DNA from 4 places in the Pseudomonas sp. H3_C08 genome. Region 4 is predicted to be linked to each of the others. Evidence: predicted binding sites of a transcription regulator. Region 4 holds the regulator's gene; each other region holds the start of a gene.
The links. Region 4 encodes sigma-54, which starts transcription at its own class of promoters, with help from an activator protein. Its sites were predicted from a motif close to ANTGGCATNNANNTTGCTNT; they were not measured.
Positions count from the first base shown of each region.

Region 1: the regulator sigma-54 is predicted to act here: its motif matches at 2,692-2,711, upstream of AB4N74_RS03460 (circularly permuted type 2 ATP-grasp protein).
Region 2: the regulator sigma-54 is predicted to act here: its motif matches at 1,667-1,686, upstream of AB4N74_RS19345 (pilin).
Region 3: the regulator sigma-54 is predicted to act here: its motif matches at 2,930-2,949, upstream of flgB (flagellar basal body rod protein FlgB).

Region 1 covers NZ_CP162803.1:721,790-726,824, reverse strand. Annotated here, with positions in the region: gene AB4N74_RS03470 (transglutaminase family protein) at 1-290, opposite strand, end outside; gene AB4N74_RS03465 (alpha-E domain-containing protein) at 287-1,237, opposite strand; gene AB4N74_RS03460 (circularly permuted type 2 ATP-grasp protein) at 1,250-2,659, opposite strand; gene AB4N74_RS03455 (ribonuclease E inhibitor RraB) at 3,147-3,494, opposite strand; gene AB4N74_RS03450 (hypothetical protein) at 3,703-3,936, opposite strand; gene speE (polyamine aminopropyltransferase) at 4,175-5,035, opposite strand, start outside.
Region 2 covers NZ_CP162803.1:4,243,534-4,248,568, forward strand. Annotated here, with positions in the region: gene AB4N74_RS19335 (DUF2845 domain-containing protein) at 1-249, shown strand, start outside; gene AB4N74_RS19340 (BON domain-containing protein) at 535-891, opposite strand; gene AB4N74_RS19345 (pilin) at 1,189-1,620, opposite strand; gene pilB (type IV-A pilus assembly ATPase PilB) at 1,847-3,547, shown strand; gene AB4N74_RS19355 (type II secretion system F family protein) at 3,550-4,767, shown strand; gene AB4N74_RS19360 (prepilin peptidase) at 4,769-5,035, shown strand, end outside.
Region 3 covers NZ_CP162803.1:3,570,474-3,575,508, forward strand. Annotated here, with positions in the region: gene flgE (flagellar hook protein FlgE) at 1-1,263, opposite strand, end outside; gene flgD (flagellar hook assembly protein FlgD) at 1,294-2,019, opposite strand; gene flgC (flagellar basal body rod protein FlgC) at 2,035-2,478, opposite strand; gene flgB (flagellar basal body rod protein FlgB) at 2,482-2,889, opposite strand; gene cheR (protein-glutamate O-methyltransferase CheR) at 3,262-4,089, opposite strand; gene AB4N74_RS16350 (chemotaxis protein CheV) at 4,136-5,035, opposite strand, start outside.
Region 4 covers NZ_CP162803.1:6,305,505-6,310,539, reverse strand. Annotated here, with positions in the region: gene lptC (LPS export ABC transporter periplasmic protein LptC) at 1-85, shown strand, start outside; gene lptA (lipopolysaccharide transport periplasmic protein LptA) at 72-617, shown strand; gene lptB (LPS export ABC transporter ATP-binding protein) at 617-1,342, shown strand; gene AB4N74_RS28560 (RNA polymerase factor sigma-54) at 1,530-3,023, shown strand; gene hpf (ribosome hibernation-promoting factor, HPF/YfiA family) at 3,097-3,405, shown strand; gene ptsN (PTS IIA-like nitrogen regulatory protein PtsN) at 3,417-3,881, shown strand; gene rapZ (RNase adapter RapZ) at 3,884-4,741, shown strand; gene AB4N74_RS28540 (HPr family phosphocarrier protein) at 4,757-5,032, shown strand.

The sequences.
Region 1 (5,035 bases), 950 kb from region 4:
AGGAACGGCAGCGCCGACTGGCTCTCATGCTCGGCCTCGCGTAGTTCGTCGATATCGACCTGCCCGCGCGCACCAATGATGATCGCTTCGTGCGGTTCATCCATGGTCAGCACGTGCAGGATATTGCCGAACGGATCGAGTTGCGCACGCACCGGGCGCGGCAGGTCGAGCTGCCAGCTCAACACGTGTTGACGTTCGCTATCGTGTGGGGTCAGTCGCAGGTACTGGATGCTCGCCCGCACCTGATCTTCGTAGTGATAGGTGGTCTCGTGGCTTATGGAAAGTCTCATGCAGCCTCCAGGTAGGAACTGTGAATGGCGTTGCCCAACTGGCGCACCAGCGGGATGAATTCGGTCAGCCAGGCGTGCAGGCCTTCCTCGAGAATTTCGTTGATGCCGGTGTAGCGCAGGCGCGCGTCCATTTCTGCCGCCAGACGTTGTGCCGGTCGACCGTTGGCACCGGGCAACTGCGCAAGAATCTGATCGATCTCCTCGGTGCAGGCACGCAGTGAACGCGGTACATCGGCACGCAACAGCAACAACTCGGCAACATGCCGGGCGCCGGGCGCATCGCGGTAGATTTCGGTGTAGGCCTCGAATGACGATAGCGCGCGCAGTAAGGCGCTCCACTGGTAGTAGGCGTGGGCCGTACCGTCGCTGACTGCTTCAGCCTGATCGCCGGCCATTTCATAGCGGGCATCGAGCAATCGCAGGGTGTTGTCCGCGCGTTCGATGAACGTACCGAGGCGAATGAAACGAAACGCATCATTACGCATGATCGTGCCGTACGACGCACCACGGAACAGGTGCGAACGTTCCTTGATCCATTCGCAGAAACGGCTCATGCCATAGCGACTGAGGCCCTGCTCGGCGATTCCACGAATCTCCAGCCACGTCGAATTGATGTTCTCCCACATGTCCGCCGTGATCCGCCCACGCACCGCATGGGCGCTGGCCCGCGCCGCGCCGAGGCAGCTGTAAATGCTCGCCGGGTTAGCCGCATCGAGGGCAAAAAAGTGCAGGAGACGCTCAGCATGCAGCGCGCCATGGCGCTCGAGGTAATCGTCGAGGGTACCGGTGATCAGCAGCGGCATGGCCAATTCGTGCAAACCGTCGCCGCGACCGTCCTGCGGCATCAGCGACAGCGAATAACTGATGTCGAGCATCCGGGCGAGGTTTTCCGCCCGCTCCAGGTAACGCGACATCCAATACAGATCCGAGGCAGTTCTACTTAACATGGCAAGCTTCCTTCAATCCTCGACCACCCAGGTGTCCTTGGTTCCGCCACCCTGGGAGGAATTCACCACCAAGGAGCCTTCGCGCAGCGCCACACGGGTCAAACCGCCGGGAACCACCCGGGTTTCGCGCCCGGACAAGACAAACGGACGCAAGTCGATATGGCGCGGCGCGATGCCGTTTTCGACAAAGGTCGGACAGGTCGACAGCGACAGCGTCGGTTGCGCGATGTACGCGTGGGGTTTGGCTTTGATCCGTTCGCGGAAAGCATCGATTTCCGCTTTCGTCGATGCCGGCCCGACCAACATTCCGTAACCGCCTGAGCCTTGGGTTTCCTTGACCACCAGATCTGGAAGATTGGCCAGCACGTGAGAAAGTTCAGACGGGTTGCGGCATTGCCAGGTCGGTACGTTCTTCAAAATCGGCTCTTCGTCGAGGTAGAACCGGATCATGTCAGTAACGAACGGATACACCGATTTGTCGTCCGCTACGCCGGTGCCGATGGCGTTGGCCAGCACCACGTTGCCCGAGCGATAAGAGGACAGCAGCCCCGGCACACCGAGCATCGAGTCGGGGTTGAACGCCAGTGGATCGAGAAACGCGTCGTCGAGCCGACGGTAGATAACGTCCACCGCTTTCGGGCCGTCCGTAGTGCGCATGAAGACTTTGTCGTCGCGAACGAACAGATCCGCGCCCTCGACCAGTTCAACGCCCATTTCCCGCGCCAGGAATGCGTGCTCGAAGAACGCACTGTTGAAGCGCCCCGGCGTCAGCACCACCACGCTCGGGTCATCGATCGGACTTGAGCTTTTCAGGGTGTCGAGCAGCAGGTTCGGGTAGTGATCGATAGGGGCAATACGCTGGGCGGCGAACAGCTCCGGGAACAGGCGCATCATCATCTTGCGGTCTTCGAGCATGTAGCTGACGCCGCTCGGTGTTCGCAGGTTGTCTTCGAGCACGTAATAAGTGCCGTCGCCGTCGCGCACCAGATCGACGCCGGAGATGTGCGAATAGATATCGCGGTGCAGATCCAGGCCTTGCATCGCCAACTGATATTGCTCGTTGGCCAGCACCTGTTCGGCGGGAATGATCCCGGCCTTGATAATGCGCTGCTCGTGATAAAGGTCGGCGAGGAACATGTTCAACGCCTTGACCCGCTGGATGCAGCCGCGCTCAACGATTCGCCATTCACTGGCAGGAATGCTGCGCGGGATGGTGTCGAAAGGAATCAGGCGCTCGGTGCCCTGCTCGTCGCCATAGAGCGTGAACGTGATGCCGGCGCGATGGAACAGCAGATCGGCCTCGCGTCGCCGCTGGGCCAACAGCTCATCCGGCGTATCGGCCAGCCATCGGGCGAACTCCCGATAATGCGGGCGAACCTGGCCGCCGGCATCGTACATCTCATCAAAATAGGTGCGGATCATGCCGTACTCCTTGTCACCCGGACATACAGGCCTTCGCAAGGCCCGTGCCATCGGCATAAACGCTTTGATTTCAATCGGTTGGAAATACACGCCGCAAGCACCGCACCATTCCTGTGCGGCAAATGCTCCAACCGGATTGCCCCCGCTTCATTGCGACGCACTGCATCGCCTATCACCAGCATAGTCAGAGTTGATTTCACTGCCCGGCGCTGCCTGCGGATAATCCGCACATTCGCTGCAAATCTTCACCGGCCCCGGCGCCATGAAGCGGCCAGCTCAACTGATTGGGATCGCCTCGGCGGCCCGCCCCGCTGTAACCCTGACCGGTTTCCTCTCCTTATCGGTCTTCCCTTTTAGCCACCCTCTCCGGTGGCTTTTTTTTGCCTCGGTTTCTTGTTTCAGGGTTTTGCCACAGCGTTTTGCTTATGCCGGAAATGACAACGGCCAACCCGAAGGTCAGCCGTTGCTCAACAAATGAAACCAGAGATCAATTCAAACGGTGGCGGTTGCGCACCTCCTGTTTCACACCCCAGCCTTCGATAATGCCACCCAGAGGTTCAACCACGGCAGAGAATCCCTGCTCGAAGTCGCCGATATCGTCATATGTCGCGTACATCACTTTGCTCAATTCCAGCGCCCACGCACCGTCATCACGCAGGCTGACCTGGGCATTGATGGATTCACCGCGAAATTTGCCTGCCGCCCTGCGCGCCCGCTCCTCGTCCGGGAAAATCGCGTAGAACTCGATGGGATGGAATCGGGAAAAATCGAAACCGCCTTCTTTCATGCGGCGCAGAACATTGCTGCTGATGTCTTCTTGATAGGCTGTGCTCATGAATCGTCCCCCTCGCATAGATGGATAGACTTTCCGTATTCCCGCCCCGGGCCTTTGGCCAAAGTACGACGGCAACGTGGTTGCACGCGGGAACAAGCATGTAGCTGACAAGACCAGACCTTAGCGATCCGTTCGCTGATCTCGCTTGCAGAGTAGCCCCAAGATAGAGCTGCTGCCAAGGCCTGGTTTCAAGAGATGACAGGAACTGTCAGACGGGTGTGATGCTGCGGATTTCGATGCTGTTCTGGGTTTTCAGGTTTTTCACGCCCGCATCGGCGGTGCGCCCTTCCAGATCGTTGAGATCCAGTTCGGCGGCGACGGGCAGAAGCCGTGCCTTGATCAATCGAGCGGCCTCATCGTCGCTGGGGCATTCCGCGCGCTCGAACACCTCATCGACAATTTCACCATGATCGTCCACGAAAGTGACTTTCCACTTTTGCATCGGTGCCTCCTCGATCAAACCCGCAAATGGGCTTACACCTATCTCGACTTTAGACGCAGAGAGTTGGTTCAAAAGGATTACAGCGCGCGAACATGAAAAAAACGACATCTATCGTGTGGAGCAAACAAATGTGGGAGCGAGCCTGCTCGCGAAAGGGCCTGTCCAGTCGACATATTTTTTGACTGACCTGACGCCTTCGCGAGCAAGCTCGCTCCCACAGGGGAGTTGCAGTGTTCTTTTAGTCGTTGCTTGGCTTGTTGATCGCCTGCAGCACGTATTGCGGCAAGGCGAACGCGCCGATATGGATTTCAGGGTTGTAGTAGCGGGTGACGATGCCGCTGCCGATGAAGCGCTGTTGCAGGGTTTCACGGCTGAGCTTGCGGTAGGCCGGATTGGTCGAGCCCCAGGCGAAAGTCATCGAGCCGCCGATGTAGGTCGGTACGGCCGCCTGATAGAAGTGCCAGTCCGGGAACAGGCTGTTGAGGCGCCCGGCGGTGGTTTTCACTTCGTCGATCTGCATGAACGGCGTGCCGTTCTGGGTCACGAGGATGCCGCCCTCGTTCAGGCAGCGATGGCACGCCTGATAGAAGTTCTCCGAGAACAACACTTCGCCCGGGCCGATCGGGTCGGTGGAATCGGAGATGATCACGTCGAATTTTTCCGTGGTGGTGGCGACGAAACGCATGCCGTCGTCAATCACCAGGTTCAGGCGTGGATCGTCGTAGGCGCCGCTGGAGTGGTTCGGCAGGAACTCTTTGCACATATCGACCACGGTGCCGTCGATCTCGACCATGGTGATGTGCTCGACACCGGCGTGCTTGGTCACTTCACGGAGCATGCCGCCGTCACCGCCACCAATGATCAGCACGCGCTTGACGCTGCCGTGGGCGAGGATTGGCACATGGGTGAGCATTTCGTGGTAGATGAATTCGTCGGCTTCGGTGGTCTGGATCACGCCGTCCAGCGCCATGACCCGGCCCATGCGCGGGTTCTGGAAAATCACCAGGTGCTGGTGTTCGGTGCGCACTTCGTGCAGCAGTTTTTCCATGCGAAAGCGCTGACCGTAGCCCTCGTAGAGGGTTTCCAGGTACTCGCTGGT
Region 2 (5,035 bases), 2.1 Mb from region 4:
CACGCCTCGGCGTCCGATACCCTGCGCTGCGGCAGTCAACTGATCAGCCTGGGCGACCGTTCCAGCGAAGTCCTGCAAAAGTGTGGTGAGCCGGTCAGCCGTGATGTCTTGGGTTACAAGCGCAGCGCCAACCGCCGCGAGGAGTTTCAGGTCGAGGAATGGACCTATGGTCCGAGCAACGGCATGTACCAATACCTGCGCTTCGAAGGCAATCGCCTGCGGCAGATCAACAGCAAACGCGGTAACTGATCCAAATCACTTACCCATGTGGGAGCGAGCTTGCTCGCGAAGGCGTCTGGTCAGTCAAATCCATTGTGACTGGCATACCGCTTTCGCGAGCAAGCTCGCTCCCACAGTTGTTTTGCGGTGCCCTTCGACTCTTTCGTCCCTGAAATAGAACAGGCCCCGACACAAGTGCCGGGGCCCGTAATGGTCACATCCGTGTGACCGTTCGCATGAACTCTAAAGTTGCGGCAGACGTATGGCTCGGCCCGTCTGTCGCGCCTTCTCCCGGTCCAGGCGAGAAGTCATGCCTTACTCGGCTTTCAGGCCGTCAGCGGAGACCGCTTTAACGCCTTTGATTTTCTTGGTGATGTTCACTGCGGTGGTTTTCTGAGCCTCGGTCACTGCAACAGTGGAGGACAGGGAAACCACGCCTTTGTTGGTTTCTACTTTGATGTCGGTGCCCGGAATGCCTTTTTCGGTGACCAGATCGCTTTTGACTTTGGTGGTGATCCAGGTGTCGGAAGTAGCTTCTTTCGCCTTGGTGACTTCACCGGCGGCCAGAGTCATTGGAGCCTGAGTAGCCTGGGTGGATTGTGCGAATGCACCGGAAGCCATGGTCAGGGTCAGCGCGGTAGCAGCAGCGGCAGTGATAGCGAACTTCTTCATACGAGTAACTCCTGTTTTTCTGGAAAGTCTGCTGGTTGTCTTGTCAGCAGGGTTACCAAGGTAGTTGCGAACGCTGTGCCAACTTTTTGAAAGACACAAAACACATATAAATCAATAGGTTACAGATATCTGAAAATTCCGGATTCATGCAAAATGCATGACTCGTGGAATATTCACATGCAAGTTGCGGTTTTTTGGAAAGTTCCTAAGGCGCTGAAATTATTGAAGCTTTTGTGAACGGCTGCGCAATGAAAAATGCCCCGCATTGCGGGGCATTCTGTTCAGCACACATTCAACTTATGTACCGCTGGCGGTGCAGCCTTTTGGCGAATAATCCGGTGCCACCGTTGTAGCACAGCTCCAGACACCGGCGCCGGTACCCGAAGAGCGCGTCAGCGTGATGGTTTTACCCAACACCGGTGCCGGAGCGTTGGCGATCGTACACACGATCGATCCCGCGCCGTCAGCGGCGGTACCTGTAGCCGACAATGCACAGTTGGATGTAGTAGTCACCGCATCACCCTTCACGATTGCGAGGGTAGGATTTGTACCCTGGTTGATGGTGTCTTCAAACGGCACCTTCAGCGCGCTGATTTCCGCCAGCCCCGCCGTCACCTTCGACCGTGCCTGATATTTGGAATATTGCGGCAACGCGATGGTCGCCAGAATCCCGATGATCGCCACCACGATCAGCAGCTCGATCAGGGTAAAACCTTGTTGTTTTTTCATAGACACGCTCCATGCATGAGTCGAATTCTCATGATCTGCAAGGGACGGAGCATAGGCCATGCCAATGCCTGCAAAGCCCCGTTCATTAGGCGCGAAGCGCTTGCAACGCCAATTCCTACAACCTGTAACCGCACTATCTGACACTTTTTGTCACCTGCACCCGCCGTGTTTGGCGCTGTCACTTGACTAGGCTATAAGTCATGAACGGCAAGCGTGCGGAATCCCCATGAATGACATCGCTCTGAGCGGTCTGGCCAAGCAATTGGTCCAGGCCGAACTGCTCACGGAAAAAGGCGCCCAGCAAGCCTGGCAACAGGCCCAGCGCAATCGCCTGTCGCTGGTCAGCTATCTGGTGCAGAACAAACTGGTCAAGAGCTGGCAGGTGGCCGAGATTGCCAGTGAGCATTTCGGCATGGCCTTGCTTGATCTCAATTGCCTGGACAAGGAAACCCAGCCCAAAGGCCTGGTCAGCGAAAAACTCGTGCGTCAGCATCACGCCCTGCCCTTGTGGCGGCGTGGCAACAAGCTGTTCGTGGGCATTTCCGACCCGAGCAATCATCAAGCAATCAACGACATTCAATTCAGCACCGGGCTGAGCACCGAAGCCATTCTGGTCGAGGACGACAAACTTACCGATGCCATCGAAAAATTCTTCGACACCCACACCAGCGGTCTCGAGGACATGGCCGATGTCGATCTCGACGGGGTCGATGTCGAATCCGTCGACGACAGCAAGCAGGACGCCATCGGCGGCCTCGACGCCGACGATGCGCCGGTGGTGCGCTTCGTGCACAAGATGCTGCTCGACGCGATCAAAAGCGGTTCTTCCGACTTGCACTTCGAGCCTTACGAAAAAAACTACCGGGTGCGGGTGCGCACCGACGGCATCCTGCGCGAGGTTGCCAAACCGCCGATTCAACTGGCCGGGCGCATCGCCGCACGCCTGAAAGTCATGGCCAGCCTGGATATTTCGGAACGGCGCAAACCTCAGGACGGGCGGATCAAGATGCGCCTGTCGAAAAGCAAGTCGATCGATTTCCGGGTCAACACCCTGCCGACCCTGTGGGGCGAAAAAGTGGTGATCCGGATTCTCGACCCGTCCAGCGCGCAGATCGGTATCGACGCCCTCGGCTATGAGCCCGAGCAAAAGGATCTGTACATGGCCGCACTCAAGCAGCCACAGGGCATGATCCTGGTCACCGGGCCCACCGGTTCGGGGAAAACCGTTTCGCTGTACACCGGCCTGAATATTCTCAACACCGTCGACATCAATATCTCCACCGCCGAAGACCCGGTGGAAATCAACATGGAAGGCATCAACCAGGTCAACGTCAATCCCAAGCAAGGGCTCGACTTTGCCCAGGCATTGCGCTCGTTTCTGCGTCAGGACCCAGACGTGATCATGGTCGGTGAAATCCGCGACCTGGAAACCGCCGAGATCGCCATCAAAGCCGCGCAGACCGGTCACCTGGTGCTCTCGACCCTGCACACCAACAGCGCTGCGGAAACCCTGACGCGCCTGCACAACATGGGCATTCCCGGTTTCAACATCGCCACCTCGGTCAGCCTGATCATCGCCCAGCGCCTGGCGCGCAAACTGTGCAACCACTGCAAGAAAGCCATCGAGATCCCGCGCGAAACCTTGCTCAAGGAAGGCTTCCCCGAGGAACGCATCGGCCATTTCACGATCTACGAGCCGGTCGGTTGCGATCACTGCAACGGCGGTTACAAAGGACGCGTGGGGATTTATGAAGTGGTGAAAAACACACCGGAGCTGCAACGCTTGATCATGGCCGAAGGCAACTCGCTGGAAATCGACCTGCAGATGCGCCGCGACGGCTTCGACGACCTGCGCACCTCCGGGCTGCACAAGGCCATGCAAGGCATCACCAGCCTTGAAGAAATCAACCGGGTCACCAAGGACTGAACATGGCGGTCAAGGCAGCAAAAATCAGTATTTATGCCTGGGAAGGCACGGACAGAAAAGGCAGCAAAGTCACCGGTGAACTGAGCGGCCAGAACCCGGCGCTGATCAAGGCACAATTGCGTAAACAGGGGATCAACCCCGGCAAGGTGCGCAAGAAATCCGCGTCATTGCTGAGTTTTGGCAAACGCATCAAGGCCCGGGACATTGCCCTGTTCACCCGGCAGATGGCGACCATGATGAAAGCCGGCGTACCGCTGTTGCAGTCGTTCGACATTATTGGCGAAGGCTTTGATAACCCGGCCATGCGCAAACTGGTGGACGACGTGAAACAGGAGGTCGCGGCCGGTAACAGCTTCGCCGCAGCCCTGCGCAAGAAACCGCAGTATTTCGACGAGTTGTATTGCAACCTGGTCGATGCCGGCGAACAGTCCGGCGCCCTCGACACCTTGCTCGAACGCGTCGCGACCTATAAGGAAAAAAGCGAAAGCCTCAAAGCCAAGATCAAGAAAGCCATGACCTATCCCACCGCCGTGGTGCTGGTCGCGGCTGTTGTCACCGGGATTCTGCTGGTCAAAGTAGTGCCACAATTTCAGTCAGTGTTTTCCGGTTTCGGTGCCGAACTGCCGGCGTTCACCCTGATGGTGATCAGCCTGTCGGAATTCATGCAGCAATGGTGGTGGGCGATTCTCGCTGCACTGGTCGCAGCGATTTTTGGCACCCGCCACGCGCTAAAAACATCCCAGGCCTTGCGCGATCGCAAAGACACCTGGCTGCTGAAACTGCCACTGGTGGGCACACTGATGTACAAGTCCGCCGTGGCGCGATTCGCTCGAACCTTGTCGACCACGTTTGCCGCCGGTGTGCCGTTGGTCGAAGCGCTTGACTCGGTGGCCGGCGCCACCGGCAACGTGGTCTTCAAGCGAGCCGTGCTGCGCATTCGCCAGGACGTGTCCACCGGTATGCAACTGAATTTCTCGATGCGCAGCACCGGGGTCTTTCCCAGCATGGCCGTGCAAATGACCGCAATTGGCGAAGAGTCCGGCGCCCTGGATGACATGCTCGACAAGGTTGCGGGCTTTTACGAGGAAGAAGTGGATAACATGGTCGACAACCTCACCAGCCTCATGGAGCCGTTCATCATGGTCGTGCTGGGGGTAATCGTCGGCGGGCTGGTGGTGGCCATGTACCTGCCGATCTTCCAACTCGGCTCAGCGATCTGACATGCCTATCGACGAACTGTTTGCCATGTATCCGCTAGCGTTTGTCGGCACCGCCCTGCTGCTGGGCCTGGTGGTCGGCAGCTTCCTCAATGTGCTGATCTGGCGCCTGCCGAAAATGCTCGAACGCGACTGGCGCCAGCAGGCACACGATGTGCTCGGTTTGCCCGGCGAAGCCTCGCAACCCATCTACAACCTGATGCTGCCGCACTCCGAATGCCCGCATTGCGCCCACCGGATTCGCCCGTGGGAGAACGTTCCCCTGCTCAGT
Region 3 (5,035 bases), 2.7 Mb from region 4:
GTTGCTCTGGCCCTTGATCAGGTCTACCAGTTCGTTGGTCAGGTTAACGTTCGACTCTTCCAGCGAGTTGGAAGCGATCGAACCCAAGGTACCGGTTTCCGGTGCATCGTAGCCCGGGATACCCGAAGCAAACGTCTCTTTCCAGCTGGTGCCACCGATAGCCTGCAGGCCTTGTTCGTTGGTGAAGCTGGCCAGCGCAACCTGGCCGATGGCCTTGCTCTGGTTGTTGCTGAAGTTGGCGAACAAAGTACCGGTGCCGTCGATGGTCAGGTTGGTGATCTGGCCAGTGGCGTAACCGTCCTGAGTCGGAATCGAACGCGCGGTGTCAGCGTTGTACTGAGTGGTCTTGGACATGGAGATGGTCACGCCAGCCGTGTTAGCTGCTGCGCCGTTAGGTACAAAGTTACCGTTGACCACGTTGCCCGGCTTCCAATTGGCCAGCTTCAAGTCGCTGCTGATGATCGGATTGGCCGGATCCGCCGGATTAGGTGTGCTGACCTGAGTCAGATTGCCCGAACTGTCAAACGTCAGTGTCGAAGCAGTTGGAGGCGTCGTGAGTGGATTGCTACCGGTTGCATCCGGATTACGCCCGTCCACCAGGGTGTAAACCTTCCAAGTGTTTTGGCCGGTTTTCACCATGTACTGATCCATGACGTGCGAGTTGCCCTGCGAGTCGTAGATCGGAGTGCTGAAGCTCTTCGTGTACGTCTCAAGCTTGCTCGGATCAAACTTGCCGGCCGCCACTGTGTCGTTGATCACCGGCGCAGTCGAGTTCAAGTTGATGCTCGACGTCACCAGGGAAGTCGATTTCGGCGCCAGGTTCGAGGTATCGATCTTCAGGTCGGTCAACACACCGTTGATGATCTTGCCATTGGCGTCCACGCCGTAACCCTGCAGGCGCGAGGTGTAGTCGGTGTTGGTGATGTAACCGGCGTTGTCGACCTTGAACGTACCGGCACGGGTGTAGGACACCGAGCCGTTGTTGCTCATGGTGAAGAAGCCCGAACCGTTGATGCCCATGTCCAGCACGTTACCGGTGTTGTTGATGTCACCCTGGGTGAACTGCTGGGAAACATTGGCCAGGCGCACGCCGTTGCCGATCACTTTGCTGCCGCTACCCAGGCGAGTGGCCGAGTAGACGTCTTCGAATTCTGCACGGGACGATTTGAAACCGGCGGTCGCGACGTTGGCGATGTTGTTGCCGGTCACGTCCAGTTGCTTGTTGGCTGCATAGAGACCGCTAAGGCCGATATTGAAAGACATATTCCACTCCTTTGTGCCGGTTAGTCGGCTCTATATACCAATGGTTTGTACTTTGGACAGGGCAACAGTGCCCTTGCCGGACAGGTTGAGCATCAGCTCGCCGCCGGTCTGGCTGATCGTCACGCTGGTGACGGTGGCCGGCAGGTAGGTCGCCATATCGGTCGAGGTGCCATTGATCGATGCGTTGGCCTTGACGGTATAGGTACCGGTCTTGACCACGTTGCCGTCCTTGTCCTTGCCGTCCCAGGTGAAGCTCGCACTGCCTGCCGCGCGACTGCCCAGATCGATGGTGCGAACGACCGTGCCGCTGCTGTCGGTGATGCTGACGGTGCCGCCGGCAATCGACGACGGAACGCTGACCGAGCCGGTCATGCCTTTGCTCGGATCGTCGAGCTGAACCGAGTTGGTCTGCACGATCACATTGCGGCCCACCAGCGACGAAGCCTGCAACGCCTGCGAGGAGTTGTAGTTGCCAGCCAGCGAGCTGACAGTGCTGTTGAGGGTGGTGATCCCCTCAAGGCTGCTGAACTGTGCCAACTGCGCAACGAAGGCACTGTTGTCCTGCGGATCAAGCGGGTTCTGGTTTTTCAGCTGGGTGACCAGCAATTGCAGGAACGCATCCTTGCCCAGTGCCTGGCCGCCGGTGGCGCTGTTGGTCGCCGAAGCAATGCCACCGGTGGTCGAACTGGTCTTTTTCGACGAGTTCGCCAGGATGTCATTCATGCTCAGGCTGCTGGTGGTATCGGAAACACTCATGGCAGTCGCCCCTTATTACTGACCGAGGGTCAGTACCTTCTGCATCATGGTTTTGGCGGTGTTCATCATTTCGGCGTTGGTCTGGAACGAGCGGCTCGCGGAAATCATGTCAGCCATTTCTTCCACCACGTTGACGTTCGGGTAGTAGACGTAGCCTTTGGCGTCGGCCGCCGGATGGTTCGGCTCGTAACGCGCTTCGAGGTTGCTCTGGTCTTCGACCACACCGAGCACCTGTACGCCCTGACCGGCCGCGTCCTGGCTCTGGAACAGCGAGTTGCTGCCGCTGTTCTGGCCGCCCTGGAACATGGTGGCGAATACCGGGTGACGGGCGCGATAGGTCTGGTCGATGCTAGACGAGACGGTTTCAGCGTTGGCGATGTTCGACGCCACGGTGTTCAGACGCGTGGTTTGTGCGCTCATGCCGCTGCCGGCAATGTTGAAAACGCTGGACAGGGACATGGATTACTCTCCGCGCAGGGCTGACACCAGCCCTTTGAATTTGCTGTTGAGCAGGGTGAAGCTGGCCTGGAAGCCGACGGCGTTTTCCGCGTAGTTCGACTGTTCCAGTTGAGCGTCCACGGTGTTCTGGTCGATCGACGGTTGCATCGGCGTGCGATACATCAGCGATTCGTCGCCGTTGCCCAGGCCTTCAGCTTCGATGTGACGGCTGTTGGTCATGTTCAGGGCGATGGTGCCGTTCGCATTTTTCTGGGTCTGTGCTTCAAGCACTTTGGAGAAGTCCAGATCCCGCGCCTTGTAGTTCGGGGTGTCGGCGTTGGCGATGTTGTTGGCCAGCACTTCGGCACGCTGGGCGCGGAAGCCCAATGCCTTTTCGTGAATGCCGAGCGCTTTATCGAAGCTGATGCTCATGTCGGGAACCTTCAGGTGACCGGTTTTTCGTAACTGAGCTTTAGCAAGCGCCGTGCCAAACCACAAAAGCCGCATAAACCGGGGCTTTGCAGGGAGTCGGCAAAGCGGCAATGCCAGAAAAGCGGCAACCGGTTTCCGCCGGATGCCGCTTTTCTGCCGCTTGCCGTCCATCTCATACACACCACGATCCCCTGTAGGAGTGAGCCTGCTCGCGATAGCGGTGTGTCAGGTACCGATGCTGCTGAATGTGCTACCGCTATCGCGAGCAGGCTCACTCCTACAGGGGGTTTATGGTGTCAGGGAGAATTTCTTTGGGCATAAAAAACGGCAGGTCTTTTTGGGACCTGCCGTTTTTTGGTGTTGCCGATACGGTTATTTCGCCTGGTAAATAATCCCCGGGCTGCACTGCACCATCTGGTAATGGTCCGGCAAACCGTTCAGCGCTTCGGAAGCGCCAAGGAACAGATAACCGCCCGGCTTCAACGTGCTGTGAATGCGCAACAGGATGTCTTTCTTCACTTCGGCAGAGAAGTAGATCAACACGTTGCGGCAGAACACGATGTCGAATTTGCCCAGCGCAGCATAGCTGTCGAGCAGGTTGAACGAGCGGAACTCCACGCGGTTCTTGATCGGCGCCTTGATCACCCAGCGGCCCGGCCCTTTCGGGTCGAAGTAACGCTGCAGTCGTTCCGGCGACAAACCGCGACCGATCGCCAGACTGTCGTATTCGCCGGTCTTGCAGTTGGTCAGCATAAGACCGGACAAATCAGTGGCGACAATCTGCACGCCCATCTTCAACTGGCCGAGGTTGGTTCGCTCGAACTCGTCGATCGACATCGACAGCGAGTACGGTTCCTGGCCCGACGAGCACGCCGCTGACCAGATCCGCAAGCGCTGGTTGGGGCTGGCCTTGATCGCTTCAGGCAGCACCTTGTTCTTCAAGACTTCAAACGGATAGGTGTCACGAAACCACAGGGTTTCGTTGGTCGTCATGGCATCAACTACCTGCTCGCGCAAACCGCTGCGCGGCTGGGTCTGGATGCGCTGAACCAGCTCACCCAGGGATTTGATGCCTTGCTGCTCCATCAGTTTGTTGAGACGGCTCGAGACCAGGTACTGCTTGTTTTCACCGAGCAGAATGCCACAGGCTTTTTCCAGGAAGACCCGGAACTGTTCGAAATCCAAATTACCCGTAGACAATGATGCCGCCTCTTAAATCGTGTTGACCGCCAGGAGCAAAACGCCCCTAGCTGATATCTGCTGCTTTGATCCGGTCGACTACCCGGGATGCCAGGTCATCAGGACGGAACTTGGCCAAAAAGTCATCGGCACCGACTTTCTTGACCATCGCCTGATTGAATACCCCCGACAACGAAGTATGCAGGATGATATGAAGCTTTTGCATGCGTGCGTCGCCGCGGATTTCCGCCGTCAGGGTGTACCCGTCCATCTCCGGCATCTCGATGTCGGAAATCATCATCAGGAACTCTTCTTCCGGCTTCTTGCCCTCATCGACCAGCTTGCGCAGGTAATCCAGCGCCTGTTTGCCGTCGTTCAGCGCCACCACTTCGACCCCGATTGTCTGCAGACAACGCGTGACCTGCTTGCGCGCCACCGACGAGTCATCGACCGTCAAGACACGCAATGACAGTGCCTTGGTCTGGGTCTCGACATCGACCACGCCCACCGAAATCGCTTCCGGTGTCGGCGCAACTTCCGCCAGCACTTTCTCGACGTCGATGATTTCGACTAACTGATTGTCCACCCGAGTCACAGCCGTCAGGTAGTGATCGCGCCCCGTGCCCTTGGGCGGCGGATGAATCTCTTCCCAGTTCATGTTGACGATGCGCTCCACCGAGCGGACCAGGAAACCCTGGGTCTTGGTGTTGTACTCCGTGATGATCACGAACGGATTGTTCTTGTCCTTCAACGCTCCGGAACCGGTGGCCATTGCCAGATCAAGGATCGGAATGGTCGCCCCCCGGATATTTGCCACCCCGCACACGACAGGACTGGACTTGGGCATCAACGTCAGCGACGGGCACTGCAACACTTCCCGCACCTTGAACACGTTGATTCCGTAGAGCTGCTGACCGTCGAGACGGAACAACAACAGCTCCAGGCGATTCTGCCCCACCAGTTGCGT
Region 4 (5,035 bases):
GACTGGCGTTGGAATGAAAGCGTACCTGAAGGAAAGCAGGATACACCTGCTATCGAACGTAAGAGGACAGTATGAGGCTCGTTAAAACCCTCCCTATTTTGCTCAGTCTGGGCGCAGCACTGGGAAGCGTGAGCGCCTGGGCTCTGCCGAACGATCAGCAGCAACCTATCCGCATTCAGGCCGACGACGCCCAACTGGACGACAAGAACGGCATCGCCACCTATAAAGGTGATGTGATCATCACCCAAGGTTCGATGATCGTTAAAGGCAACACCGTCACCATGACTCGCGCGCCGAATGGAGATATCGACGTGGTGACCTCCGTGGGCAACCTGGCTTATTTCGAGCAGTTGCAAACCCAGGGCGACACCAAACCGGTTCAAGGCTACGGCGTGACGATTCAATACCATGCCCAGCAAAACCGCGTCGTGCTGATCGACAAGGCCAAGGTCGTCGACAAAGACGGCAACGTCACTCAGGGCGAGAAAATCGTCTACGACACCGTGAAGAAACTGGCCAGCGCTGGTCGCGCTACCGGCAGCAAGGTCACCGAAACGCGTCCGCGCATCGACATGGTGATCCAGCCGAAGAAGAAAACCGACGAGAAAACCCAGTAATGGCAACTCTGAAAGCTCAGCACCTGGCCAAGGCCTATAAAAGCCGCCAGGTCGTGCGTGACGTCAGCCTGTCGATCGACAGCGGCCAGATCGTCGGCCTGCTCGGCCCGAACGGTGCCGGCAAGACCACGTGCTTCTACATGATCGTCGGCCTGGTACAGGCCGATCAGGGTCGCGTGCTGATCGACGATCTGGACGTCAGCCACCAGCCGATGCACGGTCGCGCCAAGGCCGGTATCGGCTATCTGCCGCAAGAAGCGTCGATCTTCCGAAAACTGTCGGTGGCCGACAACATCATGGCCATCCTCGAGACCCGTCAGGAGCTCGACAAGGCCGGCCGTCGCAAGGAGCTGGAAAGCCTGCTGCAGGAATTCCACATCAGCCACATCCGCGACAACCTTGGCATGAGCCTGTCCGGTGGTGAACGCCGCCGAGTGGAAATCGCTCGCGCGCTGGCAACGGCACCGAAATTCATCCTGCTCGACGAACCGTTCGCCGGTGTCGACCCGATCTCGGTCGGCGACATCAAGCAGATCATCCACCACCTCAAGGCCAAGGGCATCGGTGTATTGATCACCGACCACAACGTCCGTGAGACGCTGGACATCTGCGAAACCGCTTACATCGTCAACGATGGTCAACTGATCGCCGAAGGCGATGCAGAAACCATCCTGGCCAACGATCTGGTCAAGGAAGTGTATCTGGGCCACGAGTTCCGCTTGTAAGCGTAACAGTGCCCGGTGCGCCGCCCGGGCGCTGTATCGATTCAAGCAGGAATTAATACGCTTTAATTGTTACAGCGCTCTAGGCAAACACTTCAGTTTCAGGCATATAATTTGCTTAAGTTTGGCGCCCCGGCGCCCTGTAGTGGATGGCGCATAGCGCCGGCGAATAAGGTGTTAAGCCCCTGCCATGAAACCATCGCTAGTCTTGAGAATGGGCCAGCAGCTGACGATGACACCGCAGCTGCAACAGGCCATCCGCCTGCTCCAATTGTCGACCCTGGATCTGCAACAGGAAATCCAGGAGGCTCTGGAATCCAATCCGATGCTCGAACGCCAGGAAGAAGGCGAAGACTTCGACAATTCCGACCCTATGGCCGACAACGCCGAACAGAAGCCCAACACCGAGATCCAGGAACCCTCGTATCAGGAAACCGCGCCGACGGTGGACAACCTGGAGGAAGGTGACTGGAGCGAGCGTATCCCCAACGAACTGCCGGTCGATACCGCCTGGGAAGACGTCTATCAGACCAGCGCCAGCAGCCTGCCCAGCAGCGATGACGACGAATGGGACTTCACCACCCGCACGTCCGCCGGCGAGAGCCTGCAAAGCCACCTGCTGTGGCAACTGAACCTGGCACCGATGTCCGACACCGATCGCCTGATCGCCGTCACCCTGATCGATTGCATCAACAATCAGGGCTACCTGGACGAAACCCTCGAAGAAATCCTCGAGGCGTTCGATCCGGAACTCGACATCGAACTCGATGAAATCGAAGCCGTCCTGCACCGCATTCAGCAATTCGAACCTGCTGGTATCGGCGCGCGCAACCTTAGTGAATGCCTGCTGCTGCAATTGCGTCAGCTACCCGCCAAGACGCCTTGGCTGGCTGAAGCGAAACGTTTGGTCAGCGATTACATCGACCTGCTCGGCAGCCGCGATTACAGCCAGTTGATGCGCCGCATGAAGCTCAAGGAAGACGAGCTGCGCCAGGTCATCGAACTGGTGCAAAGCCTCAATCCGCGCCCTGGCTCGCAAATCGAATCCACTGAGGCCGAATACGTTGTCCCTGACGTCATCGTGCGCAAGGACAACGAGCGCTGGCTGGTCGAGTTGAATCAGGAATCGGTGCCGCGTCTGCGCGTCAACGCCCAGTACGCCGGTTTCGTCCGCCGTGCCGACACCAGCGCCGACAACACCTTCATGCGCAATCAGTTGCAGGAAGCCCGCTGGTTCATCAAGAGCCTGCAGAGCCGCAACGAAACCCTGATGAAAGTAGCCACCCAGATCGTCGAGCATCAGCGCGGTTTTCTGGAGTACGGCGACGAGGCCATGAAGCCGTTGGTTCTGCACGACATCGCTGAAGCGGTCGGCATGCACGAATCGACCATTTCCCGGGTGACCACACAGAAATTCATGCATACCCCGCGCGGTATTTATGAACTGAAATACTTTTTCTCCAGCCACGTCAGCACCTCCGAAGGCGGCGAATGCTCGTCCACGGCGATCCGCGCGATCATCAAAAAACTGGTTGCCGCGGAAAATCAGAAAAAGCCGTTGAGTGACAGCAAGATCGCTGGTTTACTGGAGGCACAAGGCATTCAGGTGGCTCGCCGCACCGTCGCCAAGTACCGCGAATCCCTCGGGATCGCGCCTTCGAGCGAACGCAAGCGGTTGATGTAAGCCACGTTACAGCGTTCCAGTGGCAGGCTATCCAGCCTGCCGCTTTATGCACTGGCAACGAAGGAGAAGCTGTATGCAAGTCAACATCAGTGGACACCAACTGGAAGTGACCGAACCTCTGCGCACCTACATCAACGAAAAACTCGACCGATTAGAGCGCCATTTCGACAAGATCACCAACGTGCAAGTCACGATGTGCGTCGAAAAGCTGAAGCAGAAAATCGAAGCCACCTTGCATATTCCCGGCGGAGAAGTGGTTGCCAATGCCGAGCATGACGACATGTATGCCGCCATTGACCTGCTGACCGACAAGCTGGATCGCCAACTCAAAAAGCATAAGGAAAAGACCCAGAGCCTCCTCCAGGGCGCGACCGGTCGATAACCCCCCATTCCATGATCCGACTTGAAAGTATCCTGACCCCCGGCCGTTCCCTCGTGAACGTGCCGGGCGGCAGTAAAAAGAAAGCCCTCGAACAAATTGCCAACCTGATCGCCCGCGAAGTGGCGGATCTGGAGATGCAAGATGTCTACGAGGCACTGATTGCCCGTGAAAAACTCGGTTCCACCGGTTTTGGTAACGGCATCGCCATTCCCCATTGCCGCCTCAAGGGTTGCACAGCACCGATCAGTGCGCTGATGCACCTTGATGCTCCGATTGATTTCGACGCCATTGACGGCGCACCGGTTGACCTGCTGTTTGTTTTGCTGGTCCCGGAGGCTGCCACCGATGCGCACCTGGAGCTGCTGCGCCAGATCGCCAGCATGCTCGATCGCAAGGAAGTGCGTGAAAAACTGCGCAGCGCTCCAAGCAATGAAGCGTTGTATCAGGTTGTCCTGGACGAGCAGAACGGGCACTAATCATGCGCTTGATCATCGTCAGTGGCCGTTCCGGCTCGGGTAAAAGTACGGCTCTGGATGTCCTTGAGGACAACGGCTATTACTGCATCGACAACCTGCCCGCAGGCTTGCTGCCGGAACTGGCCGAACGCGCGCTGATTCACACGGAACTGGCGCAGCCGCTGGTAGCCGTGTCCATCGATGCGCGCAACCTGCCGAGCCACCTGACACGCTTTCCCGAACTGCTTGAAGATGTCCGGGCCAAACACATCCAGTGCGACGTCCTGTATCTGGACGCCGACGAAGAAACCCTGCTCAAGCGTTTCTCCGAAACCCGCCGTCGTCACCCGCTGAGCAACGCCAACCGCTCACTGGCCGAGGCGATCCAGGATGAAACCGCCCTGCTCGGCCCGATTGCCGACCTCGCGGACCTGAAGATCAACACCACCAATTTGAACCTGTACCAGTTGCGCGACTCCATCAAGCTGCGTCTGCTGAACCAGCCGGAGCCGGGGACCGCATTTCTGGTCGAGTCCTTCGGCTTCAAGCGCGGCATGCCGGTGGATGCGGATCTGGTGTTCGATGTGCGCTGCCTGCCCAATCCGTACTGGAAGCCGGAACTGCGCGCGCAATCGGGTCTCGATGCGCCGGTGGCTGAATACCTGGCGGCACAGCCGGAGGTCGAAGAAATGTTTCAGGACATCTTCACCTACCTGCACAAGTGGCTGCCGCGCTTCGCCGCGAGCAACCGCGCTTACGTCACCATTGCCATTGGCTGCACCGGCGGGCATCACCGCTCCGTCTACCTGACCGAACGTCTGGGTCAGGCCCTGCAGAAAACCCTGAAGAACGTCCAGGTTCGCCACCGCGACCTCACTTAAAGGATTCACACCGCGATGCCTGCTCTGGAAATCGAAATCATCAACAAGCTGGGCCTGCATGCCCGCGCATCGGCCAAGTTTGTTGGAGTGGCCGGGCAGTATCCGGATTGCACGATCAGAGTGGGTCGTACACCAGAGACCACGGTTGATGGCAAAAGCATCATGGCGATGATGATGCTGGCGGCTGGCAAGGGCACCAAGATCTATCTGAGTACCGAAGGGCATCAGGAACAGGAAGCGCTGGATGCGCTGGTGGCGTTGATCAACAACTACTTCGACGAAGGCGGCTGACAG